DNA from 3 places in the Cellulomonas wangleii genome. Region 3 is predicted to be linked to each of the others. Evidence: riboswitches for the same ligand, from Rfam matches in the RefSeq annotation. Region 3 holds a riboswitch; each other region holds the start of a gene.
What was found. A riboswitch is a leader RNA that binds a small molecule or an ion and turns the genes downstream of it on or off. The one in region 3 is predicted to bind S-adenosylmethionine.
Positions count from the first base shown of each region.

Region 1 (4,882 bases), 420 kb from region 3:
ACCTGGACGGGGGTGCGCGCCGGTGCGCTGCCCGCACCGTCCTCGACGTGGCGGGACGTGACGCTGACGGGCGTGCGCGTCGGCGCGCTGACCGCGTTCGGCTCCACGTGGACGCGGGTCCACGTCGTCGGCGGCAAGATCGACTACCTCGACCTGCGCGAGTCCACGGTGGACGAGCTGCGGCTGGAGGGCGTGACGCTGGGTGACCTGGACCTGAGCCACGCGCGCGTGCGCCGGCTCACCGTCGTCGACTGCGACCTGCGCCGCCTCGACGCGACCCAGGCACGCCTGGTGGCGTGCGACCTGCGCGGCGCGCGGCTGCGGGTCGTCGAGGGGGTCGGCAGCCTCGGCGGCGCGCAGGTCACCCACGACCAGCTGCTGGACCTGGCACCTCTGCTCGCCCACCACGTCGGGCTCGTCGTCGAGGACTGACCCCTCGACCGCACCGCGGCTCACCAGCCCGCGAGCGCGACCACCTCCGCGGCGACGTCCTGCGGCGTCCGACCGTCGGTGGCGACCCGGTGCACGCCCGTGCCGGCCCGCTCGCCCAGCCGCACCGCGGCGGCGTCCGAGCGCGCGACGTGCGCGTCGTACGACGCGCCGTGCTCGCGCCGGCCCAGCCGCTCCCGCGCGGTCGCGTCCGAGCCGGTGAGCAGCACCGACGTCACGTGGGGGCGGTCCCCCACGGCGGCGGCGAGCACGTCGGCCTGCAGCACGCTGACGGTGTTCGTGTACACCAGCCGCCGGTACCCCAGGGCGCGGTAGCGACGCCAGACGTCCGCCAGGTTGGCCTCGGCCACGCCGTGCTCCCACGGCGCCGGGTGCGCGAGGTCCAGCGCGTCACCCTCGACCCAGGCGTGCGGCACGTCCCGCGCGACGAGCAGGTCGTGGACCGCCGCGGCGACCGTCGACTTGCCGACCCCGGACCGCCCGCCGAGCAGCAGCACCGACGTGCGCGCGGCGGGCACCCCGTCCCCGGCGAGCCGCTCCTCGAGCCCCGCGCGCACGTCCGGCCACTCGTCCGCGAGCACCGAGAAGTACAGCGAGTCCTGGCGCGTCCCGTCGGCGGCGACACGGTGCCCCCGCAGCCGACCCTCCGGCCGGGCACCGAGCCGGGTGACCGCCGCGATCGACCGGGCGTTGCGCGCCTCGACGCGGTAGGCGACGCGCGCGACGTCCCACGTGTCGAAGGCGTGCGCCATCAGCAGCAGCTTGCAGGCGGGGTTCACGTGCGTGCCCCACACGCGCGGGTCGGAGAACGTGTGCCCGACCTCGAGCCGTCCCATCCGCAGGTCGACGTCGTAGAACGACGTGGACCCGACCACCTCGCCGTCCACGAGCACCGCGAACGCGTACCGCGCCGGCGTCCCGTGGGCCGTCCGCACGACGTCCCGCAGGTCGTCGACGCCCCGGGGCGTGGGCGACGTCATGCCCGCCCACACCCGCTCGTCGACGAAGGCCGCGAGCGCCGTCGCGTGGTCCTCGGCGAGGGGGACGAGGCGCACACCGTGGCCGTCGAGCGTCAGGTCGTGGAGCACGCGGACGATCCTCCCCCCGCCCCGACCGGGCGACCAGCGCATTCGCGGGTGTCCCGCACGGTGGGACGTCGCCCGCCGCGGGGCGCGCGTCGCCGGCGCGACGGCCGGGTCGGTGCGCCTCAGTCGTCCAGCGCCGGCCCGCAGGCGGCCGCCGCGGTCGCGGCCAGGTGGTCCAGCCCTTGCACCTCGATGAGCGGGCGCGTGTCGTCGACGACAGACCAGCAGCCGTCGACCACCTCGTACTCCGCCTGCGTCCCGCGCACCAGCAGCACGCCGAGCGCGGCGACGAGCCGGTCCACGTGCTCGGCCGTCGTCCCGACCCCGACCGACGCGCGCACGGCGCCGTGGGACGCCCCGAGGTGCGCGAGCAGCGGGTGCGCGCAGAACCGCCCGTCGCGCACGCCGATGCCGTGCTCGGCCGCCAGGTACGCCGCGACCAGGCCCGGGTTCAGGTCCGCCACCGTGAACGTCACGACGCCCACCGGGTCGGTCGAGTCCGGCCAGATCCGCGCGACGCGCACGCCGTCGAGCCGCTCGAGGCCTCGCACCAGGCGGTCCCGCAGCGCCTGCTCGTGCGCCTCGAGCGCACCCGCGGGCAGGTCGGCGAGCGTGTCGCAGGCCTGCGCGAGCGCGATCGCCCCGAGCACGTTGGGCGAGCCCGCCTCGTGCCGCGCGGGCGCGGGCTGCCAGACCGTCCGGTCGGCCCGCACGTCGCGCACCGCGCCTCCCCCTGCGAGGTACGGCACGCCCGTGTCGAGCCAGTCCCGGCGCCCCACCAGGGCGCCGGCGCCGAACGGGGCGTACGTCTTGTGGCCGGAGAACGCGACGTAGTCGACGTCCGTGGCGGCCAGCGAGAACCCGCGGTGCGGCACCAGCTGCGCCCCGTCGACGGCCACCCGCGCACCCGCCGCGCGCGCGAGCCCGACCACGCGGTCCAGCGGCAGCGCCTCCCCCGTCACGTTCGACGCGCCCGTCACCGTGACCAGCGCGTACGGGCGGCGTGCGAGCTCGGTGCGCAGCGCGTCGAGCGTGGCCGCGACCGTCGGCTGCACCGGCAGGACGGTCGCGACGCGCCCCGTCCCGGACTGCCCGCCCCCGCTGTGCTGCACCCACGGCAGCAGGTTGGCGTGGTGCTCGACGTCGAGGACGAGCACGGCCTCGCCGTGCGGCACGACGCCGGCGAGCAGGTTGAGCGAGTCGGTGGTGTTGCGCGTGATGATCGCGACGTCGTCCTCGCGGGCCCCCACGAAGCGGGCGATCGACTGCCGGGACGTCTCGTAGAGCGCGGTCGAGACCTGCGACAGGTAACCCGCGCCGCGGTGCACCGAGGCGTACAGCGGCAGCACCTCGGCGACGCGCGCGCCCACGGACTCCAGCGCGGGGGCGCTGGCGGCGCAGTCGAGGTTGGCGTAGGTGCGGCTGGTGCCGTCGACGAGCGGGACGGTGGTCGACGCGCCGACGACCGGCAGCAGCGGCGCGTCCCCGCTGCGCGGTCCGGGGGCCGCGGTGCCCGACGCCTCGTCGGCACACGCGAACAGCTCGGTGATCGTGGTCATGGTGCTCCTCCGGAACGGTCCGGGGACCGCCGAGGGCCCCGCGCTTGCCGGCGCCGAACGGCGCGCGGCCAGGTCGTCACCCGGGGCACCCCACCGCGGAGGAGGGTTGCCGGCCAGCGAGCCGGGGCTTGTCGCTGGCGCTCATGACCTGTGTCGAGGATCGGCCGCCCGGCGCGGGCATGTCAACGGCAGCACGCCGCCGCTCTCAGGATGCGAGACGCGCCGTCTCACCGTCCGTACCTCGCGGCGCGCGCTCCAGGCTGTGCAGCATCACCACGCTGCGGTACGTCTTGCCGGGCCACTGCACGACGTCGGCGTCGACGAAGCCCCACCGCCGGTACATCGCGCGCAGCGGCGCAGCGGGCTCCGCCGTGTCCAGGCCCACCGACCGCATGCCGCGCGCGAGGGACCACTCGCGCAGCACGCCCCACAGGTACGTCGCCAGCCCTCGCGCCCGCAGGTCCGGACGGACGGCGAGCTGGTTGAGCCAGACGCGGTCCGGCTCGAGCGCCAGGTCGGTGAGCGCCTTGATGCCGCGGCCAGGAGGGCTGGTCGCGGTGATGGTGCCCGCGAGGCCGCCGGCCGCGTCGACCAGCACCCACGAGGCGCCCACACCGAGACTGCGCCGGGCGGTCGTCGCCTCGTCCTGGGTGGCACCCGTGAAGTTCAGGCCGCGCGCGGCGAGGTCCGCGTACGCGTCATGCAGCAGGCGCGTCAGCGCCGGCACGTCATCAGGGGTCACGGGTCGCAGCACGAGGTCCTCGGGGGCGTCCATCGCGCACCACCCTGGCACGGCCCGCGGCCCCGTCGCACCGCGGCGGGGCGTGCGTGAGACGCCCTGCCGGTGGCGACGCACCCTGGCGTAGCATCGCGGCGACCATCCAGAGCGGCCGAGAGATCTGGCTCGACGACGCCGCAGCAACCCGCACGGGCGACCGTGGCCGAGGGTGCTACCGCCAGAGACGATGGGAGGACCATGACCGTGCAGCCACGTCCCGCACCCGGGTACGCCGGGGACCTCACCCCCACCGAGGCCTGGGACCTGCTCGCCGAGCGCGACGACGCCGTCCTCGTCGACGTCCGCACGGACGCCGAGTGGCGCTACGTCGGCGTGCCGGACCTGCGCGGCCTCGGCCGCCAGGCGGCGCTGGTGGAGTGGGTCTCCTACCCCTCGGGGCGGCCGAACGCCGCGTTCCTCGACCAGCTCTCGACGGCGGGCGTCGCGCCGGGCGACGAGCGCCCCGTCGTGTTCCTGTGCCGGTCGGGGCAGCGGTCGATCGGCGCCGCGCAGGCGGCGACGGCCGCGGGCTACGGCCCGGCGTACAACGTCCTGGAGGGCTTCGAGGGCCCGACCGGCCCCGACGGCCACCGCGGGCACACGGGCTGGCGTGCCGCCGGCCTGCCGTGGCTCCAGCCGTGAGCACGCCCGACCTGCCGCCCGACCTGCCGCCCGGCCCGGGCGACTGGGACGACCACCGCCTCGACCGCGAGACCCTGCGCCCCGACACCCTCGCCGTGCGCGGCGGGCTGGTGCGCAGCGGGTTCGGCGAGATGTCGGAGGCCGTGTTCCTCACGCAGGGCTACACCTACGCCACCGCCGCGCAGGCCGAGGCCGGGTTCGCGGGCGAGGTCGACCGGTTCCTGTACTCGCGCTACGGCAACCCGACCGTCGCGACGTTCGAGGAGCGGCTGCGGCTGCTCGAGGGCGCGGAGGCGTGCTACGCGACGGCCACGGGGATGTCCGCCGTCTTCACGGCGCTCGCCGCGCTCGTCCGGTCCGGCTCCCGG
Region 1 is NZ_CP074405.1:3,255,791-3,260,672, forward strand. It holds gene KG103_RS15000 (pentapeptide repeat-containing protein) at 1-432, shown strand, start outside; gene KG103_RS19145 (GNAT family N-acetyltransferase) at 453-1,538, opposite strand; gene KG103_RS15015 (aminotransferase class V-fold PLP-dependent enzyme) at 1,658-3,094, opposite strand; SAM riboswitch class IV at 3,130-3,243, opposite strand; gene KG103_RS15020 (GNAT family N-acetyltransferase) at 3,300-3,869, opposite strand; SAM riboswitch class I at 3,969-4,066, shown strand; gene KG103_RS15025 (rhodanese-like domain-containing protein) at 4,071-4,514, shown strand; gene KG103_RS15030 (O-succinylhomoserine sulfhydrylase) at 4,538-4,882, shown strand, end outside.
Region 1: another riboswitch for S-adenosylmethionine. It lies ahead of KG103_RS15025 (rhodanese-like domain-containing protein); the one in region 3 lies ahead of KG103_RS16870 (hypothetical protein).

Region 2 (4,882 bases), 510 kb from region 3:
TGGGCGCGCGACGTCGCGAAGGTCGACCCGGACTGGGTCGAGGAGGCGGCCGCGCACCTGGTGAAGCGCACGTACTCGGAGCCGGCGTGGTCGACGCGGCAGGGCGCGGCCATGGTCAACGAGAAGGTGCTGCTGTACGGCGTGCCCGTCGTCGCGCAGCGCCGCGTGCTGCTGGCGAGGACCGACCCCGAGCAGGCCCGCGAGCTGTTCATCCGGCACGCGCTCGTGCAGGGCGAGTGGACGACGCACCACGCGTTCTTCCACGAGAACCGCCGCCTGCTGGACGAGGCGGAGGCGCTCGAGGCGCGCGCCCGCCGCCGGGACCTCGTCGTCGACGACGACGCGCTGTTCGACTTCTACGACGCGCGCATCCCGCCGGAGGTCGTCTCCGCGCGGCACTTCGACACCTGGTGGAAGTCCGCGAGGCGCGCCGACCCCGACCTGCTGTCGTTCACGCGCGACCTGCTGGTCGGTGAGGACGCCGCCGAGATCGACGAGCACGCGTTCCCGTCGCGCTGGCCGCAGGGTGAGCTGTCGTTCCCGCTGACGTACCAGTTCGAGCCCGGCACCGAGGCCGACGGGGTCACCGTCCACATCCCGATCTCGCAGCTGCCGCGCGTGCGGCCCGAGGGGTTCGACTGGATGGTCCCCGGCATGCGCGCCGAGCTGCTGACGGCGACGATCCGCGCGCTGCCCAAGCCGGTGCGCGTGCAGCTCGTGCCCGCGCCGGACGTCGCGCGGGCTGTCGACGCGTGGCTCGACGAGCACTCCGCGTCGTGGGTCGACACCGTGCGCGCCGGCGACGCCGCCCCGTCGTTCCGCGAGATGTTCGCCCGGGCCGTGCGTGCGCTGCGTGACGTCGAGGTGCCCCCCGACGCCGTCGACGAGGACCGCCTGCCCGCCCACCTGCGCATGACGTTCCGCGTGGTCGGTGACCGCGGCGGTGTCATCGACGAGGGCAAGGACCTGCTCGCCCTGCAGCGCCGCAACGCCGACCGCGCGCAGGACGCCGTCGCGTCCGCCGTCCGCACGGCCGTGCGCGCCGCCATGGAGGAGGCCGCCGCCCAGGCGGGCGTGCCCGCGACCACCACCCCGGCTGCGGGGGACGCCGAGCGGTCCGGTCGCCCGGCCCGCGGTGCCGACGCGGGGAAGCAGCCGGGCCCGGGCGGCACCCCGCGCGCGACCGGACGCCCCGGACCGACCCCCGGCCCCGGTGGCGCCCCGACCCCCGACCTGGAGCGCACCGGCCTGACGACCTGGCCCGACCTGCCCGCCCCGCTGCCGGACGTGGTCGAGGCGACCACCGCCGCCGGCGGCGTCGTGCGTGCCTACCCGACGATCGTCGAGGAGGGCACGGGCCCGCGGGCGGGCGTCGCGCTGCGCGTCCTGGCCGACGGCGCCGTCGCGCAGGCGGCCGCGCGCCGCGGTCTGCGCCGGCTGCTGCTGCTCGACGTCGGCCTGGCGACCGCACGGGTGACCAGCCGCTGGAGCGGGACGCAGGCGCTCGCCCTGGCCGCGTCGCCGTACCCGAGCACCGACGCGCTGGTCGCCGACGTGCAGCTCGCGTCGATCGACCGGCTCGTGGCCCGCCACCTGGGCGGGCGGACGGCACGGGACGTACGCGACGCCGAGGCGTACGCGACGTTGCGCGCGGCCGTCCGCGACGGCCTGGAGGACGACGTGCACCGCGTGGTCGGCGACCTCGTCACCGTGCTCACCGCGTCGCGGGAGCTCGACGCCGAGGTCCGCGGCGCGAACAGCCTCGCGCTGCTCGCCACCGCGCAGGACGTGCGGGAGCAGTCGGCCCGCCTGGTCCACGACGGGTTCGTCTCCGAGGTCGGCGCCGAGCGCCTGCCGCAGCTGGTCCGCTACCTGCGCGCCGCGCGGCACCGCCTGGCCAAGGCCGCCGAGAACCCCACCCGCGACGCCGACCTGGCCTGGCAGGTGCACGACGTCGAGGAGCTGTACACGGGCGCCCGCGAGCGCGCCCGGACCGCCTCCCCCGACCCGGCCCGCGACGCGACGCTCGACGACGTCCGCTGGCTGCTGGAGGAGCTGCGCGTCAGCCTGTTCGCCCAGCAGCTCGGCACGCCGGTGCCCGTGAGCCCCACGCGCATCCGCAAGACCCTCGCCGGCCTGACCTGACGGCTCCCGTGCGCCGGCGGCCCCGGCGCTCGTCCGGCCGCCCACAGCCCTGCGGCGCGCGCGGGTCCCCACCGCGCCGCCGCGCGGGGCGCGGGCCGTCGGGAGGCCGGTCCAGACTCGGGGCATGACGTCAGCACCCACGCCGCCGTTCCGCTGCTTCGGTGGCAGCGACCCCCTCTACACCGCCTACCACGACGACGAGTGGGGCGTGCCCGTGCACGACGAGCACGCGCTGTACGAGCGCCTCGCCCTCGAGGCGTTCCAGTCCGGGCTCGCCTGGATCACGATCCTGCGCAAGCGGCCCGCCTTCCGGGAGGCGTTCGCCGGGTTCGACCCCGAGGCGGTGGCCCGGTTCGGCGAGGACGACGTCGAGCGGCTGCTCGCCGACGTCGGGATCGTGCGCAACCGCGCCAAGATCGAGGCGACCGTCGCCAACGCGCGCGCCGTGCTCGCGCTGCACGCGTCCGGGCGCACCCTCGACGAGCTGCTGTGGTCGTACGCGCCCGGGCCGCGGCCGCGGCCCCGCACGTTCGCGGACGTGCCGTCCAGCACGCCGGACTCCGCCGCGCTGGCCAAGGAGCTCAAGAGCCACGGGTTCCGGTTCGTCGGCCCGACCACCGCGTACGCGGCGATGCAGGCGTGCGGGGTGGTGGACGACCACCTCGAGGGCTGCGTCGTGGTGCGGCGGGGGGCGGCCGCCGCGACGGGCGCCGATACTCCCCCAGGGTGACAGCGCGCCCACGGGCTCGGCACGGGCCCACCTCGCGGCTAGTGTGCCCGCATGGCGGAGGATCGGGAGCTCGACGGGCGGTACGCGGCCGTACGGGCCGCGCACGACGCGTGGCTGAGCGAGGACGACGCGGACGCCGTGGTGCTCGAGGCCGTCCAGCACGGTCTGCTGGCGGTCCCCGTCCTGGTCCCCACCTCGTCCCCGGGGCTGCCGCACCAGCGCACGAGCCGGGAGGGCTCGGTCCTGCAGCGTCGGCGCCGCTGACCTGCAGGGGGCCGGCGAGCGCCGCCGTCGACGACCGCCCGCGACGCCTGCGGGCCGGACGAGGGCGTCTCACATTCCGAGTAGCGCTGTCCGCCATCCGGGCACAGGCGTACGATCCTCGGCGACCATCCAGAGCGGCTGAGAGACCTGGCTCGACGACGCCGCAGCAACCCCCCTCCTCGTGAGGGTGTGGGTGCTTCCGCCAGGAACGATGGAGTGACGATGAGCGTGCGCAACCGTGCCACCGACCCCTCGTGCGGGGCGTCCCGCCCGACAGCTGCGCGTCCGGCGCGATGAGCGTCGTGGCCGAGATCCCGACCACCGCCCCGCCGACGAGCTCCGCGGCGGCGTCCGGGCCGGCGTCGGCGGCGCCGGAGCCCTCCCGCGCCGCACGGCGTCGGACCGACCCGGCGGGCGCCCTGGACCGCCCCACGGTCTCCTTCGAGCTGTTCCCCCCGCGCAACCCGGACGCCGCCCCCCGGCTCTGGGCGACCGTGCGCGAGCTCGAGTCCGTCGAGCCCGACTTCGTGTCGGTCACCTACGGGGCGTCGGGCCACACGCGGCAGACCACGCGAGCGTTCGTCCGCCGGCTGCTGCGCGAGACGTCGCTCAACCCGATCGCCCACCTGACCTGCGTCGGGACCTCGCGCGACGAGGTGACCACGATCGTCGAGGAGTTCCTCGACGAGGGCGTGCGCTCCTTCCTCGCGCTGCGCGGCGACCCGCCCGCGGGCGAGCCGGACTGGCGGCCGCACCCGCAGGGCGTGCACACCGCCGCCGAGCTCGTCGAGCTGCTGCGCGAGATCGAGCGCCGCCGGTGCGGCCGCAGCGCCGCACAGGCCGTGCGCGCCCGCGTCCGCCCGCTGTCCGTGGCGGTCGCGGCGTTCCCCCGCGGCAACCACGCCACCGGCGGCACCCGCGCCCAGGACGTCCAGGCGCTGCTGGCCAAGCAGGAGGCGGGCGCGGACTTCGCGATCTCGCAGGTCTTCTTCGACGCCGAGGCCTACCTCGGGCTGGTCGCCGAGGCCCGCACCGCGGGCGTCACGATCCCGATCGTGCCGGGCATCATCCCGACCACCGACCCCGCGCGGCTGCACCGCGTCCAAGAGCTCACGGGCGTCCCCGTGCCCGACCGTCTCCTCGACCTGCTCGGCTCCACCGACGACCCCGTCGAGCGGCACCGCCGCGGCACGCGGGCCGGCGTCGACCTGGTCAACCGGGTCCTCGACGGCGGTGCGCCCGGCGTCCACGTCTACACCTTCAACAAGCACGAGGCGGCGCTCGACCTGCTCGACGGCGCCGACCTCGTCGGCGGCCGCCGCAGCACCGTCGCCGCCCACGACCTCACCGCGCCCGACGGCACCCCCGCCGACGCGACCACGACGACACCGCGAGGAACCCTGTCATGACCGACACCACGCCCGCGCCGGCGACCCCGGCCTTCCCCGCAGGCTCCGTCCTCGGCTACCCGCGCATCGGCCCGCGCCGCGAGCTCAAGAAGGCCCTCGAGGCGTTCTGGGCCGGCCGGACCTCGGCCGACGAGGTCGAGGCCGTCGCGGCCGACCTGCGCCGCCGCACCCGCACCCGCCTGGCGGAGCTCGGGCTGGCCACCGACGCCCCGGCCATCCCCAGCGCGTTCTCGTTCTACGACCAGGTGCTGGACGCGACCGCGCTCGTCGGCGCCGTGCCCGCCCGGTTCGCCGACCTGCAGGACGCCGACGGCCGCCTCGACCTGGCCGGCTA
Region 2 is NZ_CP074405.1:110,245-115,126, reverse strand. It holds gene hrpA (ATP-dependent RNA helicase HrpA) at 1-2,145, shown strand, start outside; gene KG103_RS00505 (DNA-3-methyladenine glycosylase I) at 2,270-2,875, shown strand; gene KG103_RS00500 (hypothetical protein) at 2,927-3,139, shown strand; SAM riboswitch class I at 3,262-3,368, shown strand; gene KG103_RS00495 (methylenetetrahydrofolate reductase) at 3,433-4,548, shown strand; gene metE (5-methyltetrahydropteroyltriglutamate--homocysteine S-methyltransferase) at 4,545-4,882, shown strand, end outside.
Region 2: another riboswitch for S-adenosylmethionine. It lies ahead of KG103_RS00495 (methylenetetrahydrofolate reductase); the one in region 3 lies ahead of KG103_RS16870 (hypothetical protein).

Region 3 (4,882 bases):
GCGCTGCGGGCCACCGGTGAGGAGATCCTCGCGGAGCAGACGCGGATCACGACGGTGCGGGTCGAGCTCGAGGCGCTGCTCGGGCAGCTCGTCCCGGGGTGATCGTCGGCCGGGACGTCCCCGGCACCACCGGACGACGCCGCCCCGGGGCCAGGGGCGCGGCGCCGTCCGGCGACCACCTCAGGCCTCGAGACCCGGAGGCAGCGCGATCTCGTACCCCATGCCGCTCAGCGCCGTGGCGTCGTCCGCGGCGTCGATGGTGCTGCCGGGCAGCAGCACGTCGGACAGGACCCGCCCGGTCGCGTCTGCGTGGTGGATCGCCGTGACCCCCCGCCCCGGTACTGGTAGGCCAGCACGAGCACCCAGTCGACCGGCGCGGCGTCGGGCCGGCGCCCGTGCCGCAGCGGCGGGTCCAGGTGGTAGAGCGTCGCCGTGTGCGGCGGGATCGGCCGCCCGTCGCCGGCGCCCTCCTCGGGCTGCAGCGAGGCCACCCGCCATGCCACCGTGCGCCCGGGACGTCGCTGCAGCGTCCGCAGGCACGGTGTCCGCTTCTCGCGTGACGCCACGGCGACGTACCGGTCCCCCACGCGTACCACCCCGAGGTCGTCGTGCACCCACACGGTCGGGTCGTCGGTGCGCAGGTGGGCGACGAACGGTGCGTGGTCGTGCAGCCACCAGGTCGCGGTGGCACCGGAGGCGTGCTCGAGGCCGATGCGGTGCGGCCCCACGACCGCGAGCCGCCAGGGCGTCCCGGAGGCGGCGACGGCGCGGGCGACGAGCTCCGGCTGGACGACGTGGCCCGGTGAGATGGACACGCACACCACGTGGGTGGGGGGATCGAGAGCGAGGTCGGACACGGGTTCTCCCGGAGGTCGAGCGTCTTCCCGTGCCGGCGGCGCGGGCGGATCTTCCTCCGGGGGCACCGTGCGCTCTGCGCGGTTGCCAGTCGGCCTGCCGGAGGGCTTGTGGCCGAGCTTCGTGATCGGGGCCCACGGTAGCGGCAAGGGCTGACATCACCGGCCCGTCGGGGAGATCCAGACCGTCGTCACCAGCTGACGGCCCGGCTCCCTCAGGCTGCGCCCGGGCCACCGCCCACCGCGCGCACGGCCAGGTCGGCCAGGCCGTCGGCGTCGAGGCCAGGCCACCCGTGCAGCTTCTGCCGCCACTCGGCGGGCACAGCCGCGGCGCCGTGCGCGGCTCCGGCGAGCGCGCCGGCGATCGCCGCGACCGTGTCGGTGTCGCGTCCCCCGCGCACGGCGCGCTCCAGGACGTCGACGAGGTCCGCGCCGTGGTGCAGGGCCGACCAGGCACCCTGCAGCGCCTGCACCACCCACCCGTTCTTGGCGAAGTCCGCCGGCTGCGACTCCTCCGCCTCGGCGATGACGGCCGCCCACCGCGCACGCCGGTCGGCCGGGAGCCACGCGAGCTGCGCGGTCAGGTCGACGACGCCCTCGCGCACCGCGTGCCGCACGGCCAGCGACCACAGCACGCACGCGTCCCCGGCGTCGGGGTCACCGTGCGTGAGGTCGGAGACGGCGCGCGCGGCGGCCGCGAGCGCGTCCTCCCGACCGTCACCGAGGTACCCGAGCGCGACGGGGCCGGTGCGCATGAGCGTGCCGTTGCCGCCCGCGTGGCGGGGATTGGCGGCGTAGTGCTCCGCGGCCTGCCGACGGGCCGCTGCGGCGGTGGGCTCCGGCAGGGCGTCGAGCAGGGTGCTGGTCTGCACCCCGATGTCCGTGGCGGTCAGCGCCCACTGCGACCACGCCGCGACGATGCGGTCGAGGCACGCCTCGTCGTCGAGCGAGCCGCCGTCGGCCAGCACCTGCGCGATCGGCACAGCCATGGACGTGTCGTCGGTCCACTCCCCCGGCTCCCAGTCGAAGCTGCCGCCCCCGGCCATGTGGACAGGCTGGTCGTCGGGCAGCGGCGGACCGAACTCGTAGCCGGCGCCCAGGGCGTCGCCCGCGGCGGAGCCGAGCAGGGCGCCGATGGCGCGGTCGGTCTGGGCAGGGGTGAGGGGCATGGGACCTCCGGGGGCGGGGACAGCGGGTGCCCGAGGGTGCCACGAGGCACCGACATCGCTGGTCGGAGGGCCTGCGCGTCACCCGTCGGCGGTTGCCCCGGCGGGTGGGCCGGCGAGCAGCTGCCGGACGCGCGCGTACTTCGCCACCAGGCGCGCACGGGTCGCCTCGTCCAGCGCCGCCAGCCGCGCGGGGTCGGTGTTGTCCGCCAGGTCGGCGGTCTTGACGGCCACGGCGAGCGGGTCACGCTTCACGCGTGCGACGTAGTCCTCCATGGCCTCGCCGGCGACCTTGCTGACGGCGACGACGGCCGCGACGACGTCGTCCGGGATGCCGGCGGCGCGCAGGTCGTCGGGGGTGACGTCGGTGTCCTCGACCACGTCGTGCAGCCACGCGGCGGCGACCACCCGCTCGTCGCCGCCAGCGGCCGCCGCGTGCGCGGCCACGCGCGCCGGGTGCCCGATGTAGGGCGCACCGGCCTTGTCGGTCTGGCCACGGTGGGCGTCGGTCGCGATCCGGCGGGCCGTGGCGATGAGGTCGGTCACGGCGCGCCGTCCGGGGCGGGGTCGGGGGCGGGATCCGGCGCGGGATCCGGACCAGGTGCGCCCGCGGCGGGACGGTCGACGGTGAGGCTCGTCGCCAGCGCGCGGACGGCCTGCTCCAACGCGGCCACGTGCGGCTCGCCCGTGGTGGTGCCGGTGAGCACCGCCAGCCAGATCGAGTCCGGGACGGGTGCGGCCACCTGGACGGTGTGCTGCTCGCCGCCGGTGACGGTCTGCTCGGAGCGCGTCGCCAGGAGCCCGGGACCCAGGCCCGTGGCGACGGGCTCCCCCGCCCGCAGCACGAGCCGCGCGAGGTCGAGGTCGGCCCGGACCGGCGCGGTGCGCAGCCAGGTCAGGCTCATGGTCGAGACGTCGGGCTCGTCGTGCTGCTCCGGGGTGACGTCCGTCGGCAGGTGCAGGAACGTCGCGAGCGCACCGCTGGCGGCGCTCGCCCGCGCGACGCCGTGCAGCAGGTACCCCAGGCCGCCGCGGCGGCGGTCGTCCAGCGCCGCCCACAGCGGGGTCCGCGCGACGAGCGCGAGCAGGTCGTCGCCGAGCGAGGCCGAGTCCCCGCGCAGCGTCTGCCAGCCGGCGGGCGCCTGCAGCGTGAAGGCGAACGGCGGGCGCGCAGGCGTCCCGGCGCGACGTCCCGGGGGTGCGGCTGCGGTGCTCACAAGCCGCGAGCCTAGCGAGGGACGGCGGCGCGAACGGGGCGAAACACCTCACCCTCGGGACGACGCCCACGACACGGGTCGAACCAGTATGTTTCGGGCAGCCACCGACGACCCGGAGGGACGCCCGATGACCGCCGTCGACGCGGCCGAGCAGCGCGTGCAGGAGCTGCAGGCCCTGCTCGCCGCCGTGCGTGCCGCCCGCGCGCGCGTGCCCTCGCTGCGGCGCGCGACCGGGACGGTCGGCGCACCCGGGAGCTGGACGGGCACCGCCGCGCACCGGCTGCACCACGACGAGCTGGTGCCCCTGACCGACCAGCTGACTCATGGCCTGGACCGGGCTGAGCAGGCCGTGCTGGACGACCTGCAGCAGGCCCGGCGCGCGCTCACCCGCGCGGAGGACGAGCAGGAGGCCGCCGAGCGGAGGCCCGCGTCGTGACCCGGGTGGTGGAGGTCAGCGCGGACGCGGTCGCGGGTGTGCGCTCGGACGTCGCGGCGGTGCGGGAGTCGCTGGACGCGGACTGGGGATCGCTGCGGTCGCGGGCGCTGGCGCTCGGGGTGCGCACCTCGGGGTTCGACGACGTGCTGGGCGCCCGTGACCGGCTGGGCACCCACGTGCTGCCCGTGGTCGACCGGCACCTGGACCGGGCCCGGGCGCTGGAGCAGCTGCGGTACGGGTCGATGGGCGGACCGCTGCCCGTGCTCGACGTCGACCCCGCACCCCTCGCGGTGCCGTTCACCTCCTCCCCGATCGGCGACGGCGGCACGACCCTGACCTGGGCGGCGACCTCCCAGGCCGAGGTCGAGGCCGACGAGCAGCAGGCCCAGGAGTCCCGCGGGATCGGCGACTGGTTCGCCGACCGGTGGGACGACGCCTCCGACGCCGCGGCCGACGGCACCCAGTGGGTCGCCGACAAGGCCGGGCAGGCCTGGGAGGCCGTCACCGACGCCGGGGCGGCCATCGGCGACTGGTGGGAGCGCACCACCGCCGACCTCGGCACGTGGATCGACACCCACCTGGACGGGGTCCGCGAGTTCATCGGCCGACACGTGGCGGTCTTCCGGTTCCTGGCCGACGCCCTGCGGATCGTCGGGTGGATCCTGGTGGCCGTCGGGGTCGTGCTGTCCGTCGCGCTGGCGATCATCGGCGCCATGGGCGGCACCGCCGCCGGCGCGGTCTTCGGGTTCGGCGTCGGCGCTGTGCCCGGCGGAGCGGCCGGCGCCGTGGCCGGGCTGTCCCTCGGCCTGAAGGTCCTCGGCGTGGGGTTCACCCTGGTGTCGGTCGGGGACTTCCTCGACGTGGCCGCCGACTGGGGCGAAGGAAAGATCGACGGGCAGGAGCTGGTCAAGCGCGGGTCCATCGAGCTCGGCCTCGCCGTCACGTCGCTGATCGGCGTGGGGGTCGTCGGCAAGGTCCTGCAGAAGGCCCTCGCGCACCTGCCCGCGTCGTGGCGGCGGCGGATCGACGACTGGCTGACCCCCGCTGACGGTCGCACTCCGGCCGGCAAGCCCTCCGCATGGGTCGGCCCGGACGGGCTTCGCCTCTCGGCCGACGAGGTGGCCGCGGTCGACGACCTCATGCGCAAGGCCGCGCGCGCGGAGCCGGACATCACCGACCCGCTCCAGCGCATGGTCGGGCAGGTCGACG
Region 3 is NZ_CP074405.1:3,679,534-3,684,415, forward strand. It holds gene KG103_RS16865 (hypothetical protein) at 1-102, shown strand, start outside; gene KG103_RS16870 (hypothetical protein) at 228-857, opposite strand; SAM riboswitch class IV at 872-984, opposite strand; gene KG103_RS16875 (ADP-ribosylglycohydrolase family protein) at 1,070-2,023, opposite strand; gene KG103_RS18945 (HD domain-containing protein) at 2,102-2,566, opposite strand; gene KG103_RS18950 (hypothetical protein) at 2,563-3,237, opposite strand; gene KG103_RS18955 (hypothetical protein) at 3,365-3,673, shown strand; gene KG103_RS16885 (hypothetical protein) at 3,670-4,882, shown strand, end outside.